DNA from 3 places in the Pseudarthrobacter sp. NPDC092439 genome. Region 2 is predicted to be linked to each of the others. Evidence: predicted binding sites of a transcription regulator. Region 2 holds the regulator's gene; each other region holds the start of a gene.
What was found. The regulator LexA, encoded in region 2, represses DNA repair genes until DNA is damaged. The targets are predictions, from matches to a motif close to TCGAACANNTGTTCGA.

Region 1: ACIQCM_RS02025 (DUF6504 family protein) is a predicted target of LexA. The motif match lies at 2,978-2,993, and genes of this name have one in related genera.
Region 3: ACIQCM_RS07985 (shikimate dehydrogenase) is a predicted target of LexA. The motif match lies at 2,284-2,299, and genes of this name have one in related genera.

The regions. Positions count from the first base shown of each region.
Region 1 covers NZ_JBIVQB010000001.1:439,223-443,564, reverse strand. The annotation lists gene ACIQCM_RS02060 (biotin/lipoate A/B protein ligase family protein) at 1-183, shown strand, start outside; partial or broken gene ACIQCM_RS02055 (MBL fold metallo-hydrolase) at 275-436, opposite strand; gene ACIQCM_RS02050 (mycoredoxin) at 582-839, opposite strand; gene ACIQCM_RS02045 (SOS response-associated peptidase) at 938-1,702, shown strand; gene ACIQCM_RS02040 (VOC family protein) at 1,739-2,161, opposite strand; gene ACIQCM_RS02035 (chorismate mutase) at 2,181-2,501, shown strand; gene ACIQCM_RS02030 (hypothetical protein) at 2,508-2,897, opposite strand; gene ACIQCM_RS02025 (DUF6504 family protein) at 3,026-3,367, shown strand; gene ACIQCM_RS02020 (DNA polymerase III subunit alpha) at 3,364-4,342, shown strand, end outside.
Region 2 covers NZ_JBIVQB010000003.1:39,580-43,921, forward strand. The annotation lists gene ACIQCM_RS08255 (histidinol-phosphate transaminase) at 1-663, opposite strand, end outside; gene ACIQCM_RS08260 (LysM peptidoglycan-binding domain-containing protein) at 742-1,110, opposite strand; gene lexA (transcriptional repressor LexA) at 1,461-2,198, shown strand; gene ACIQCM_RS08270 (ATP-dependent DNA helicase) at 2,236-4,281, opposite strand; gene hflX (GTPase HflX) at 4,274-4,342, opposite strand, start outside.
Region 3 covers NZ_JBIVQB010000002.1:673,916-678,257, reverse strand. The annotation lists gene ACIQCM_RS08000 (tripartite tricarboxylate transporter permease) at 1-611, opposite strand, end outside; gene ACIQCM_RS07995 (tripartite tricarboxylate transporter TctB family protein) at 608-1,159, opposite strand; gene ACIQCM_RS07990 (Bug family tripartite tricarboxylate transporter substrate binding protein) at 1,221-2,192, opposite strand; gene ACIQCM_RS07985 (shikimate dehydrogenase) at 2,411-3,283, shown strand; gene ACIQCM_RS07980 (IclR family transcriptional regulator C-terminal domain-containing protein) at 3,294-4,088, shown strand; gene ACIQCM_RS07975 (LysR substrate-binding domain-containing protein) at 4,085-4,342, opposite strand, start outside.

The DNA of each region.
Region 1 (4,342 bases), on a different contig from region 2:
ATCCGGAAGGTTCTGACGGACACCTACGCGGCGCTTGGTCTGGAGTGGGAACCGTCCACCGCCGGCGCGGCGGACGACCTGGTGCCCGGCCTTGACGTGGACGCCGTGGAAAAGGCGCTGCTGGAAACCTATGCGGGCCACGCCAGCCTGGCGGCGGCTCCCTTCAGCAGCCTGGAGGCGTGACCCGCGCAGGAGGCCGCGGTCAGTGCCCGCGTGCGATCCATTCGTCCAGCTGCGGCGCCTCGGCGCCGGTGGTGGTGCTCTCGCCATGCCCGTGGCCGCGGGTCAGCAGGATGGCCTTGAAAGTCCGGCTTCGCACTGCGGCGGCCACCGCGTCGGCGTCGTGCGCGGGGTCGATCACCACGCAGTCGCTGTCATTGCCCACGATCCACACGGTGTTGTCGACGTCCCAGGTGCCGACGTCGGGCGAAAACGTCCGGGCGCACCCTTGGGGCGGGCGATGACACCTTTGACTTTATGGACCATGGAAGGCTTCCCTAATGCAGATGGACAGAACGGGACCGGCAGCGCACCGCCGGTCCCGTTCTGTCTATCAAACGCGCTTTCTGGGGCGCTTTCCGCTACGCGGCCAGGCGGGTCCTGACCTCGGCGGCAGAGGGGTTGGTGGCAGCGGTGCCGTCCGGGAAGAGGACCGTGGGAACCGTGCGGTTGCCCCCGTTAAGCTGCTCCACGAGCTCGGCGGTGCCGTCCACTTCCTCGATGTTGATCTCGGTGTACCCGATGCCCTGCGCGTCCAGCTGCTTCTTCAGCCGGTTGCAGTAGCCGCACCAGGTGGTGGAAAACATGGTGATGGTGCCGGATTCGGGAGTGAAGTCCACAGGGCTCTCCTTGCTGTTGGTAATGGGGTCCGTCGGGGTCAACGGTATCGCGACCGGCGCTATTCCCGGGCGGCTTCGCAGGATGGCATGCTGGAGCCATGTGTGGACGCTATGTGATGGCACGTGCCGTGGGTGACCTGCTGGCCGGGTTCGACGCCGCCCTGGAGGACGAGGTGCACATCCCGCCGTCGTGGAACGTGGCGCCCACCGATGAGGTTCCCATCGTCCTGGAGCGCCTGGTGGAGGACGGCGGACCAGCGCCACGGCACGTGCGCCAGCTGCACGTGGCGCGCTGGGGCCTGGTGCCCTCCTGGGCGAAGGATCCCTCGATCGGTTCCCGGATGATCAATGCCCGGAGTGAGTCCGTGCTGGAAAAGCCGGCTTTCCGGAAGGCTGTGCGGTCCCGGCGCTGCGCCGTCCCCGCGGACGGCTACTACGAATGGAAGCAGGGGCCCGGCAAAGCTAAGCAGCCCTATTATGTGCACCCCGGCACGGACCACGGGCTGGCCTTTGCCGGCCTCTACGAATGGTGGAAAGACCCTTCCGTGCCGGACGGGGAGCCGGCACGCTGGCTGCTCTCCACTTCCATCCTGACGGCAGACACCCCGCCGCCCGGGACGGAATCAACTGTCTTCGGCAAGCTGACGGAGCTGCATGACCGGGTGCCGCTGCCCATGGACAAGGACACCATGCGTGCCTGGCTCGACCCTGCAGCGGACGACGCCGCGGAACTGGTGGATCTGGTCCGGGCGCGGGTGCGGGACGTGGCGGCGGACTGGAAAGTGGAAACGGTTGGCCGGGAGGTGGGCAACGTACGCAATAACGGCCCGGAACTCATCCGGCCGGTGGAGGCGCTGTTCTAGCAGCCCCTCAAGCAGCCCGTCTGGCGGCGGCGCCGCTCAGACGGTGACCGTGCCGGCGTCGTCCACTGTCCAGGAGGGGTTGTACGCAACTTCCCAGCGGAAGCCGTCCGGGTCCGCAAAGTAGCCGCTGTAACCGCCCCAGGGCTGGGTGACCGGTTCGGCGATGATGCTTGCGCCGGCAGCGGCCGCCTCCGCCATGACCCGGTCCACCTCATCGGTGCCGGGCAGGTTGTGGCTCAGTGTAATGCAGGGAACCGGGCCAGGGGCGTCCACGCCCGCCTCGGCCTGCATCTGGCCTGCATCCCAGAGGGAGAGGACCAGGCCGTGGTTGACCTGTATGAATACGACGTCGCCCTCCAGTTCGCGGTGGACCGGCCATCCGAGTCCGTCGACGTAGAACGCGCGGGACGCGGCAACACTGCGGACACCTAGCGAGATGAAGTCGACTCTGGGTTGCATGCTTCGATACTGTCAGACGATGGCGACAATTCAAGGAAATGATAGGGACGCCCTGGCGGACAAAGAGCAGCTTGCTGCCGTACGGGTCGCCGTTGACGAGGTGGATGACCAGATCGTCACCCTCATCGCCCGGCGCGAACGGCTCATCCGCATCGCCGGAACCCTTAAAGGGGACGACGCCGAAGTGCGGGCACCCGGACGCGTGGAACGGATCATCGAGCACGTCCGTTCGGCCGCGGAAAAGAAGGACATCGACCCGGACATCGTCGAATCCACCTACCGGGCCATGATCTCCGGGTTCATCGAACTCGAAATGCGCGTGCACAAGGGCAACGGCTAAAACCCTCTAGAGGGACTCGGAGACCGGCACGCCGGACTGGAAGTCCCTTCCGTCTGCCTCGCTGAAGGCGGTCATCACGTGGCCCTCGCCCAGCCCGTTGATGGCGGCGAGCGGGAACTGCCCGGTAATGCTGGTGGCCGAATGGGTCACGCCGGAGAGGTCATAGTCCTCTTCTATGCCCTGGTCCCGGTTGAACGAGTAGAAGGCGATGGCCTCCCCGTTCATGAATTCGATGCACAGCCGCCGCTGCGCGGAGTAGTCCGGCGTGGCCCCCATCAGGCCCACCACATAGGCGCCGGAACCGGGAATGCTGCCGTCTATGTCAAAAGTGGCGATGGCAGTGGAGTCCTGCGTTGTGAGGCTTGCCTGCTTGAGGAGTGCGTCATCGGTGCTCATGGCTCCATCCTGCTCCCTGCCGCACCGTCAGTCCACCCCCGTCTAGGTTTTGTCCTGGCCCCGTCGTAGACTGGAATTATTCGAACACATATTCGAATAATTCGTTCGTTCCATCCGGGGAGGCAGCCATGGGCCTGTTCAGTGAATCCGTGGATGTGGCGTGCTCTCCGGACGGCGAGCCCCGGGAACTCTGCTGGGGCGGGCGGTCATACACGGTCTGCGCCGAACCGGTCCGCTGGTATGAGCGCCGCCAATGGTGGGCGGAGGAACGCCGCGCGCCCCTGGGCAGCGGGCCCGGCCTGGTGGACCATGAAATCTGGCGCGTCCAGGTCCTCCCCACCGCCGGTCCGGAAGCCAACGGTCCGGATGCTGCGGGGGAGCCGCTCACCCTGGACCTTTCCCGCCATACCGGCAGCGGCCGCTGGCGGCTCCTGCGGATCCACGATGCACTGCGGCCCCGGACAGCATGAGCTTCACCCACCTCCACGTCTCCACCGCCTTCAGTGCGCACTACGGGGTCTCCTGGCCCGAGGAACTCGCCCAGGCCGCCGCGGCGGACGGGGCAACAGCGCTCGCCTGCACGGACCGGGACGGCCTGTACGGAACCGTCAAGCACCTCAAAGCCTGCATGGCCGCGGGAATCGATCCCATCGTCGGGGTGGACCTCGCAGTTTTCGACGACGACGGCGACCACCGCACCCAGGTGTCCGGCCGGGTGGTGGTACTGGCGCGCGGAAACAACAACGGGGCAGGCTACCGTGCCCTGTGCCGGCTGGTATCGGATGCCCACGCCCGCACCTCGGGCAAATCCGGGGGAGCGGTCCCGGCTGCCGTCACCCGCGCGGAACTGGCATCGCGCACCTTGGACCCGAACACCCTCAAACCCGTCCTCACCGTGCTGATCGGCCCTGACTCGGACGTGGGCCGTGCCATGGGCGGACGGCGCTACCTGCGCCCCCGCACCCTGTTCAAGGCATGGCTGGACGCCATGCCCGCCGGCACCGTGGTGACCGAAATCGTCTCCCAGCTCAGCCCTCCCGGGACGCCGCTCAGCACGGCCCACGCCGTCCGGATGCTCAAGCTCGCCGAAGAGCACCGCATCCCCGCCATCCTCACCAACGCCGTCAGGTACTGTGCCGCGGACGGGGCGCCCACAGCGGACGTCCTGGACTCGGCCCGCACCCTGAAATCCCTCCCGGAGCTCGCCGGCGAACCGCTGCTGCAGCCCACCGGCCGGGGCTGGCTGAAAACATCCGCGCAGATGCTCCAGCTGGGCAAGGAAATCATCTCCGCGGCCGGCTATGGCGCCGCGGACCTCAAACAGCTCATGGCGCAGACCGAGGCGCTCGCGGACCTCTGCCGGATCGATCCCGCATCGGATATGGGCTGGAAGCGGCCGGTGGTTCCCGAAGCCTCCGTCCTTGGCATCAGCCAGGACCCGCATG
Region 2 (4,342 bases):
CCGCTCACGGCCGGGCAGCAGCGTCAGAGCACTCGGCGTCCCGTCGTGGGCAAACTCGTGGTACGCCTCGTCCACGATCACGATGGTTTGGCTGTCCTCGCCGGCACGGTACACCTCCTCCACGACGTCGAGTCCAAGGCCGGTACCGGTGGGGTTGTTCGGCGAGCAGAGGAAAACGATGTTGGGCTGCAGTTCCTTCACCTGCCGGGCAGCGGACTCGGCAGTGAGGCCGTAGTCGTCCGCGCGCTGTCCCGCGATGTAGCGGGTGTCCGTACCACTGGCCAGCAGCGGATACATCGAGTAGGTGGGGGGAAAGCCCAGCGCGGTGCGGCCGGGGCCGCCGAAGGCCTGCAGGATCTGCTGGAGAACTTCGTTGGAGCCGTTGGCGGCCCAGATGTTTGAGGCGTCCAGCCCGTGGCCGAGGTAGTCGGCCAGTGCCGTGCGGAGTCCGTTGAATTCCCGGTCCGGGTACCGGTTCAGCCCTGTGGCGGCCCGGGCAACGGCCGCGGTGATGGCCGCCTGCACATCCGCAGGAACGCCATGGGTGTTCTCGTTGACATTCAGGAGAATGGGAACATCCAGCTGCGGGGCCCCGTACGGAGTGAGGCCGCGGAGGTTCTCGCGGAGCGGAAGCCGGTTCAGTCGTTCTAGCTGGTCATTCACCTGAACAGTTTAGTGCCCGTGCCTGGGACCGGAAAATGTGACAATAAGCCGGCCCTGCTGCCCTCCACCGGGATCCCGTCATCCTGCCGGAACGAACAGCTGCTGGCCCGGGATGACAGGCCCGCCGGAAAGGTTGTTTAGCTGGACGATGTCCGCCACCACGTCCCTGGCGTCGCGGTCCGGGGCCAGGCTGCCGGCGATGCTCCACAGGGACTGGCCCGGCTGGACCGTCACGGTGACCGTCGGCGTGGCCACGAGGTCCGCTGCCGAGTCTGAGGCCTTGGCGGGCGAATTGAAGAATCCGGCCATGGACAGCAACAGCGCAGCAAGCAGGATCAGCGGGATGCCGATCAGCACTACCCGGCCCCGGCGCGTAAGCCTCAGCGGCGGCAGGGGCGCCTGCGCCCGGCCTGCTGAAGCAGAGGCGTGCCGCGCGGAAACTGACAAGTGATGAGCGGAAATAGCTGACATGGACTGAGCCCTCCTGGACCGTACTGTGCTGCCCGGAATGTTCCCGGCCGCCGCATCCTTCCCAACTTCGAAGATGATCTTCGAACGGCGATTGCAGCGACTAGAACACATATTCGAACTTTACTGATTCAGTTTTAGCACTTATCAACGAACAATGTCGAGACTCGCTAGAACAAATGTTTGAAAAAGCCCTGTGGCTGGCCTAGCTTTGAAGACAAGAACAACCACGCGGAAAGTTGATCAGCCGGGTCTGACAATTTGGGCGGGACCATCACGGCCGGAGCCAGAGCAAGCGGACCGGTGGCAACCGAAGGGCATTGGCAAACATGGCAGCAGCAGCGGCCGGAGGCAGGGCACTCCCGCAGGCAAAGAAGGCCGCCAAGGGCCTGACCGCCCGGCAGAAGAAGATCCTCGAAACCATCCAGCGCTCCGTCAACGACAACGGTTATCCGCCCTCAATGCGCGAGATCGGGGACACGGTAGGGCTGGCCAGCCTCTCCAGCGTGACGCACCAGCTCTCACAGCTCGAAAAGCTGGGCTACCTCCGCCGGGATCCCAAACGGCCCCGCGCCATGGAAGTGCTGATGCCGCTGACGCTGGGCGGCGCGCCCGGCAGCGGAGCCCCGTCCGCTGAAAGCCCGGCGCCGGCCTCCATTTCCGCTTCTGTCACCGAACTGCCTACCGCGCTGGACACGGCCATGGTCCCTTTGGTGGGCCGGATCGCCGCCGGCGGGCCCATCCTTGCGGAGCAGGTGGTGGAGGACGTCATGCCCCTCCCCCGCCAACTGGTGGGCCAGGGCGAGCTGTTCATGCTGAAGGTCGCCGGCGACTCCATGGTGGATGCGGCCATATGCGATGGCGACTGGGTAGTGGTTCGACGCCAGGCAGACGCGGCCAACGGGGATATCGTGGCGGCCCTCCTGGACGATGAAGCCACCGTCAAGACCTTCCGGCAGCGCGACGGCCACACCTGGCTGCTGCCACAGAACACCCAGTACGAGCCAATCCTTGGCGACCACGCCACCATCATGGGCAAAGTGGTGTCCGTCCTGCGTTCCCTCTAGGATGCGTGCCCTCTAAAGGGGCGCTCCGCGGCCAGCCTTACCGGGCCAGCCGTTCGAGCGCTGCCACCGCCGTCTTGCGGTCGGTAGTGGGCCAGAACGGCGGCAGGGCTGCGCGCAGGAAACCGGCATAGCGTTCAGTGGCCAGCCGGGAGTCCAGGACTGCCACCACGCCCTTGTCGTTCGTAGACCGGATCAGTCGCCCGGCCCCCTGTGCCAGGCGGATGGCCGCGTGCGTGGCCGAGACCGCCATGAACCCGTTCCCGCCTGCCTGCGCCACAGCCCGGGACCGTGCCGTCATGAGCGGATCGTCCGGCCGTGGAAAAGGAATCCTGTCGATGACAACCAGGCGGCAGGAACCGCCTGGCACGTCTACGCCCTGCCACAGCGACATGGTGCCGAACAGGCAGGTATCGGGTTCGTCCGCGAACTGCTTCACCAGGGCCGTCATCGTGGATTCGCCTTGGCAGAGGACGGTCATTCCCAGCTTGGGCCTCAAGGCATCGGCTGCTTCCTCGGCCGCACGCCGGGAGGAGAAAAGGCACAGGGCGCCGCCGCCGGAGGCCCGGATCAGGGCCTCGAGTTCGTCCAGCGCCTCCGGGGACACACCGCGCCCGGGCTTTGGCAGATGGCCCGCCACGTAAAGGATCCCTTGCCTGGGGTAGTCAAAGGGTGAGCCCACGTCCACGCCGGTCCAGCTGGGTGCTCCCTGGCCCACCAGCCCCAGGCCTCCGGCGGCAGGCTCAAACGCTGAACCGATGGCAAGTGTGGCTGAGGTGAGAACCACCGTATGGTCCGCAAACAGGCCCTCGCGTAGCTTGCCGGCCACCGAAAGCGGCGCCACGTTGATCAGTACCGGCGCCGAATCGTCCGGCTGGGAGTAGCCCTGTCCCGGGTCAAAGGTGCTTGCCCGGGAAAACCAGACCACCTCCCGGTTTTCGCGTGCAGCCAGGAGCCGCTCGCACAGTTCCAGGATGAGCATCAGACGGGACCTCGCAAGCTGGCGCCCGCCGTCGGCCGACTGGCTGCCGTCGCCCTTGGAGTCGGACAGCGCGGCGCGGCAGGCCTCACGGAGCTGGTCCACGCAGTCCAGCTGCTCGTCATTGAGGCCGTTGGGAAGCAGCCCTCCGGGCGCGCCGGCCAGGGCAGCCTCAAGGTTGGCCGCAGCGGCGTTCAGCGCGTCCACCGTGATGGCGGTGTGCTTCCGCGCCCCGGAGGCAGCGGCATGGACCATGGCCACGGACAGCTGTCCGGACACGGCGCCGGTCACCCTGTCCTGCAGTTCGTGGGCCTCGTCCACCACCACCACGTCGTACTCGGGAAGGACTGCCAGGCCCTCGAAGGCGCTCACGGCCAGCATGGCGTGATTGGTCACCACGATGTCCGCGGAGGCCGCATCGTGCCGTGCAAGCTCGCTGAAGCACTCCTCGGCCAGCGGACACTTCTGCGCGCCGAGGCATTCCATGGACGTGACGGACACCTGGCGCCAGGCGCGGTCCGTGACCCCGGGCAGCAGTTCATCACGGTCCCCCGTGGCGGTTTTGGCCGCCCATTCGCGCAGCCGGACCACTTCCTTGCCCAACTGCGAGGACGGTCCGCCCACGGCCGCGGCGAAGTGCGGCACACTGGTGTCCTCGCCCAGCGAGAACAGCTGGCCTTCCGTGGGCTCCTCGGACGGGAACCCGCCCTCAAGCTTATGCCGGCAGACGTAGTTGGACCGTCCCTTGACGAGCGACACCTTGACGGGCCGCTCCAGCGCCGGTGTGATCGCCTTCAGCAGCCGCGGCAGGTCCCTTCCCACGATCTGTGTCTGCAGCGCCAGGGTGGCGGTGGACACGAGGGCGGGCTTGTTGCTTTCCAGGGCGTGCGCAATGAGCGGGATCAGGTAAGCCAGGGACTTGCCCGTGCCCGTTCCTGCCTGGACAAGAAGGTGCGTCCCCGTTTCGATGGCCTGGGCCACCTGCCTGGCCATCTCGTGCTGGCCAGGCCTGCTTTGTCCCCCCATGGCCTCGACGGCGCGGTCCAGCAGTTCGGTCACGAACTGTCCGCCCGCCGTCTTCGTGGCGCCGGGCGCGGCGTCAGTCATTTGTGACGAACGGTTCCAGCTCGGCCGCGAGGCCTTCGCGGACCATCACCACGGCGCGTGT
Region 3 (4,342 bases), on a different contig from region 2:
CCGTTCAGTTCCAGGACGTTCAGGGTGAAGCGGGCGTCGCCTGTGATGGGGTCGCGGCCAACCGTGGCCAGCAGCAGTCCGAAGGCTCCTGCGGCCAGTCCCTTGAGGATACGTCCGGAGGACACGCCCACCATCATGGTCAGGCCGAACACCACCAGGGCAAACATCTCCGGCGGGCCGAACTGGCGGGCGAACTCGGAGAGCGGGACGGCGGCGACGGCGAGGATCAGGATGCCAAAAAGCATGCCGAATGCGGAGCCGAATGCCGATGTTGTCAGCGCGAGGCCGGCCTTGCCCTTGAGCGCCAACGGATAGCCGTCGAACGTGGTGGAGATGGACGCCGGTGTGCCTGGGGTATTGATCAGGATGGCCGGAACCCGGTCCCCGAACTGCGCGGCCACATAGATGGTCAGGAGGACGGCCAGGCCCTGGATGGGTTCAAGCGTCAGCGTGAATCCGCTGGCGAGGGCCACGGCCATCGTGGCGGTGACGCCGGGGAAGGCACCCACAAGCATGCCCACGAGGATGCCCAGGCCGATGTACAGGAGGGTGTCCACCTGGAGGACGGCAAGAATGCCGTCTGTGACTGGAGAAGCGGCAATCTGGATCATAGGTTCACCCGCAATGCGACAACGAAGAGGAAATGGAGAAGCGCGGCCACGATGGCGGGAAACACGATCAGCGGTTTCCAGCCGCGTCCGCCGTACAGGAACGTGAGTCCGGCTGTGGCTGCCAGGGTGATGAGCCAGAACTGGAGGACATTCCAGAGCAGCAGGTAGCCCACCAGGATGGCGGCCGTGGCCAGCATGCGCCCTACGCCCCAGCCAGTAAGAGGCTCGGGAAGGTTGGCCCGGCTTACGCCGCGCAATACGTTGACAACCACCTGCAGGAGCCCGACGGCGACCAGCGCCCAGGCGAGCATGGTGGGCCAAAACGGGGGGCCCAGTTCCACGCGGACACCTGAGCGGATGGCCTGCGCAAGGACCAGGATGAGCACGCCGAAACCAATGGTGACGGCGGCCGGAACCAGTTCGCGGATGCGGTGCGCCCGGTCCGTGACCAGCGACTCGGGGGCTGGATGGATGTGCGCTTCGGCGTGGTCCTGCTCAGGATTTGACGGATCCATCGCCGCCGGGGGGAGCGCTGCGGAATCGTTCATGGGAGTTTCCTAACTGGTACCGGGGCCGGCCGCCGGAGGGCGGCCGGCCCCGATTCAGGAGCTATTTTCCTTGCGCCAACTTGATCCACGGGCCGTAGCGGTCGGCCTCTTCGTCAAGGAATGCCTTCATTTCTTCGGAGTCCTTGAAGGTGGGGACCAGGTTGGAGCTTTCGATGACCTTCCGGTACTCCGGGTCCTCGACGGCCTTGCCCATGGCCTCGGACAGCTTCTTCACCACGTCCTCCGGCGTTCCGGCCGGGGCCATGATGCCTACCCAGGAGGCGTTCTGGAGGTCGATGCCCTCCTCCTTGGCGGTGGGGACATCCGGGTTCTTGGGATCCCGTTCATCCGTGAGCATGGCCAGGTAGCGCAGCTTGCCGGCGTCCACCTGGTTCTTCTGGGTGCCGATGGCGTCGATGGAGAAGTCGACGTCACCTGCGGCCGCGGCCGCGACTGCCGGTGCGGAGCCGTCGAACGGGACGGAGGTCAGTTCGATGCCGGCCAGTTCCTGGAGGCCCTGCGCCGGCGAGTCCCAGACCGAGCCGACGCCGGGGCTGGAGTAGGTCACCTTTCCGGGGTTGGCCTTGGCGTCCGCCACCAGGTCCTTGAGCGACTTGTAGGGGCTGTCCACCGGAACCGCGATGGCGCCGGGACCGGCCAGGCCCTGGCCGATGGGCTCGTAGTTGGACGGGTCGATGTCGTAGTCCTGGAACTGGAGCGTGGCCACTTCCACACCCATCATCGACAGGTTGTAGCCGTCCGGCTTCTGGTCCTTGAGCCAGTTGTAGGCCACGGAGCCGTTGGCGCCGGGCTTGTTCTCGACGATGACCTCAACGCCAAGCTCCTTTTCCAGGATCGGCGCGATGGTGCGGGCGGTGAGGTCGCCCGAACCGCCCGCGGCCCAGGGAACGGTCAGCCTGATGTCCTGGCTCGGAAATTCAGCGTCAGCATTGCTGTTGTTGCCGGATGCACAGCCGCTGAGGACCATGAGGCCCATGGTCCCCACGGCCAGTGATTTGATGAAGGCTTTCATTTACGGTGGCTCCTTTGATTTCCGTAACGGGGTGCAACGCGGCCCTTCTTTGGGCGGCGTACTGGCTTTAGTTGTCGATCTTGTGCGCTAGGCGAACATATGTGCATAAATCGAACACTACCTGTAATGTAGTTCACACCGGGGGCCCCGGGCAATGCCTGCGCCCCAATCGTGACCAACGGGCCGTTTATTGCGGTGGTTTACAGGAGGGCGTGCGCATGAGTGCAGTCTCGGAATCGTATTTGGTTGGGCTGATCGGGGAGGGGACATCCCACTCCCTGACCCCCGCCCTGCACGAGCGGGAAGCCGATTGCTTTGGCCTCAGGTACCTATATCGCCCCGTAGACCTGACGGTCCTGAACCGCCCGGCCGCCGATGTGGGGAAGCTGCTGCAGGCTGGCCGGGACCTTGGATTCAACGCGTTCAACATCACGGTGCCGGCCAAGCAGGTGGTGCTTCAGTACCTGGATGAATTATCGGACGACGCCGCGCGGCTGGGTGCCGTCAACACCGTCCTGATCAGGGGCGGCCGGTTTATCGGCCACAACACCGACTATTCAGGCTTCGGCACGGCCCTTCAGGAAGGTCTTCCAGACGCGGAATTGGACCAAGTGGTGCAGTTGGGTGCCGGGGGCGCCGGTGCTGCCGTCGCCTACGCGCTGCTTGCGGCAGGCGCCAAGTCCCTGATCCTGGCGGACATTGACCCGGTGCGGGCCGCGGAGCGGGCCGCCGCGATGTCCAGGCTCTTTCCGGGCCGCGACATCCGCCAGGTACCGCTCGACAACGCCGCGGAGGCGCTGGCGGATGCGGACGGACTGGTCAACGCCAGTCCCGTCGGGATGCAGGGCCACGCCGGCATGCCGCTGGATCCGTCCGTCATCAAGCCGCGCCAATGGGTGGCGGACATCATCTACCGTCCTATCCAGACCGAATTGCTCAAGGCCGCCGCAGACAAAGGCTGCCGGGTGCTGGACGGCGGGCACATGGCGGTAGGCCAGGCCGTTGACGCCTTCCGCCTCATCACAGGCCTTGAACCACAGGCCCCCCGCATGCGGGAGCACTTCCTCAGCCTGCTCCGGCAGGGCAGGTAATGTAGCAGCCGTGAGCGCCGTCGAGGAAGAGCCCGCGCCTCCCCACTTTGTGAAGTCCGTGGAGAAGACGTTCGCGGTGCTGCTCGCCTTCACCTCCAAGGAACCACGGCTGACGGTTACCCAAGTGGCCGGACGGGCAGACCTCAGCCGCGCCGCCGCCCGGCGCTTCCTGCTCACCCTCACCGACCTTGGCTACCTGCGTGCTGAGGGAAATTTCTTTGAACTGACGCCCCGCACCCTCGACATCGGTGCTTCCTTCATGGCCAACCTGACACTGCCGCGGATCGCCGAACCGCATCTGAAGACGCTGGCGGCGGAGCTTGACGAGACCACGTCGCTGTGCATCCTGGACCGGGATGACGTCGTCTACGTTGCGCGGGTGGCGGCGCCCCGGCTCCTGAGTGTTTCCATCAATGTCGGAACGCGCTTCCCGGCGTGGGCCACCTCAATGGGCCGGGTCCTGCTGGCGGGGCTCGCCGGCCATGAGCTGGACGCCTATCTGGAGACCGTCCAGCTGCGGCCCTTCACGGACCACACTGTGAGCACTATCGACGAGCTCCGGACGGCGGTGGATGCCGCCCGCCAGGCCGGGTGGGCCATTGTTTCGGGTGAGCTTGAGGAGGGCCTTCGCGGAGTTGCCGTGCCGGTGTGGCGGGGGAGCCAGGTGGTGGCAGCCCTGAATGTGTCGCTGCAACGACACCGGATCGGGCCGGGGGAGATCGAAAAGAGCATCGTGCCGCTGCTGCTGGACGCGGCCCGCCATATTGGCGACGACTATGGCGGACGCAGCCCGCACAGGAGTTAAGGCTGCTTCAGGGCGCGGCCCAGGATGGCCTGGGTCAGCGCATCCACCACCTCCGTGTTGGCCAGCGGGTTGCGGAGCAGGGTGAAATCGACGTCGCCTACCGGGGGCAGGTCAAAGCGTCGGGTGATGATCTTCAGGTCCTCCGGAACCAGCGACGATGGCATCACCGCCACCCCGATGCCGGCCCGGACCGCGGCCAGGACGCCGCTGATCTGCCGGGTGGTGCAAGTGATGCGCCACGTCCGGCCATGGGC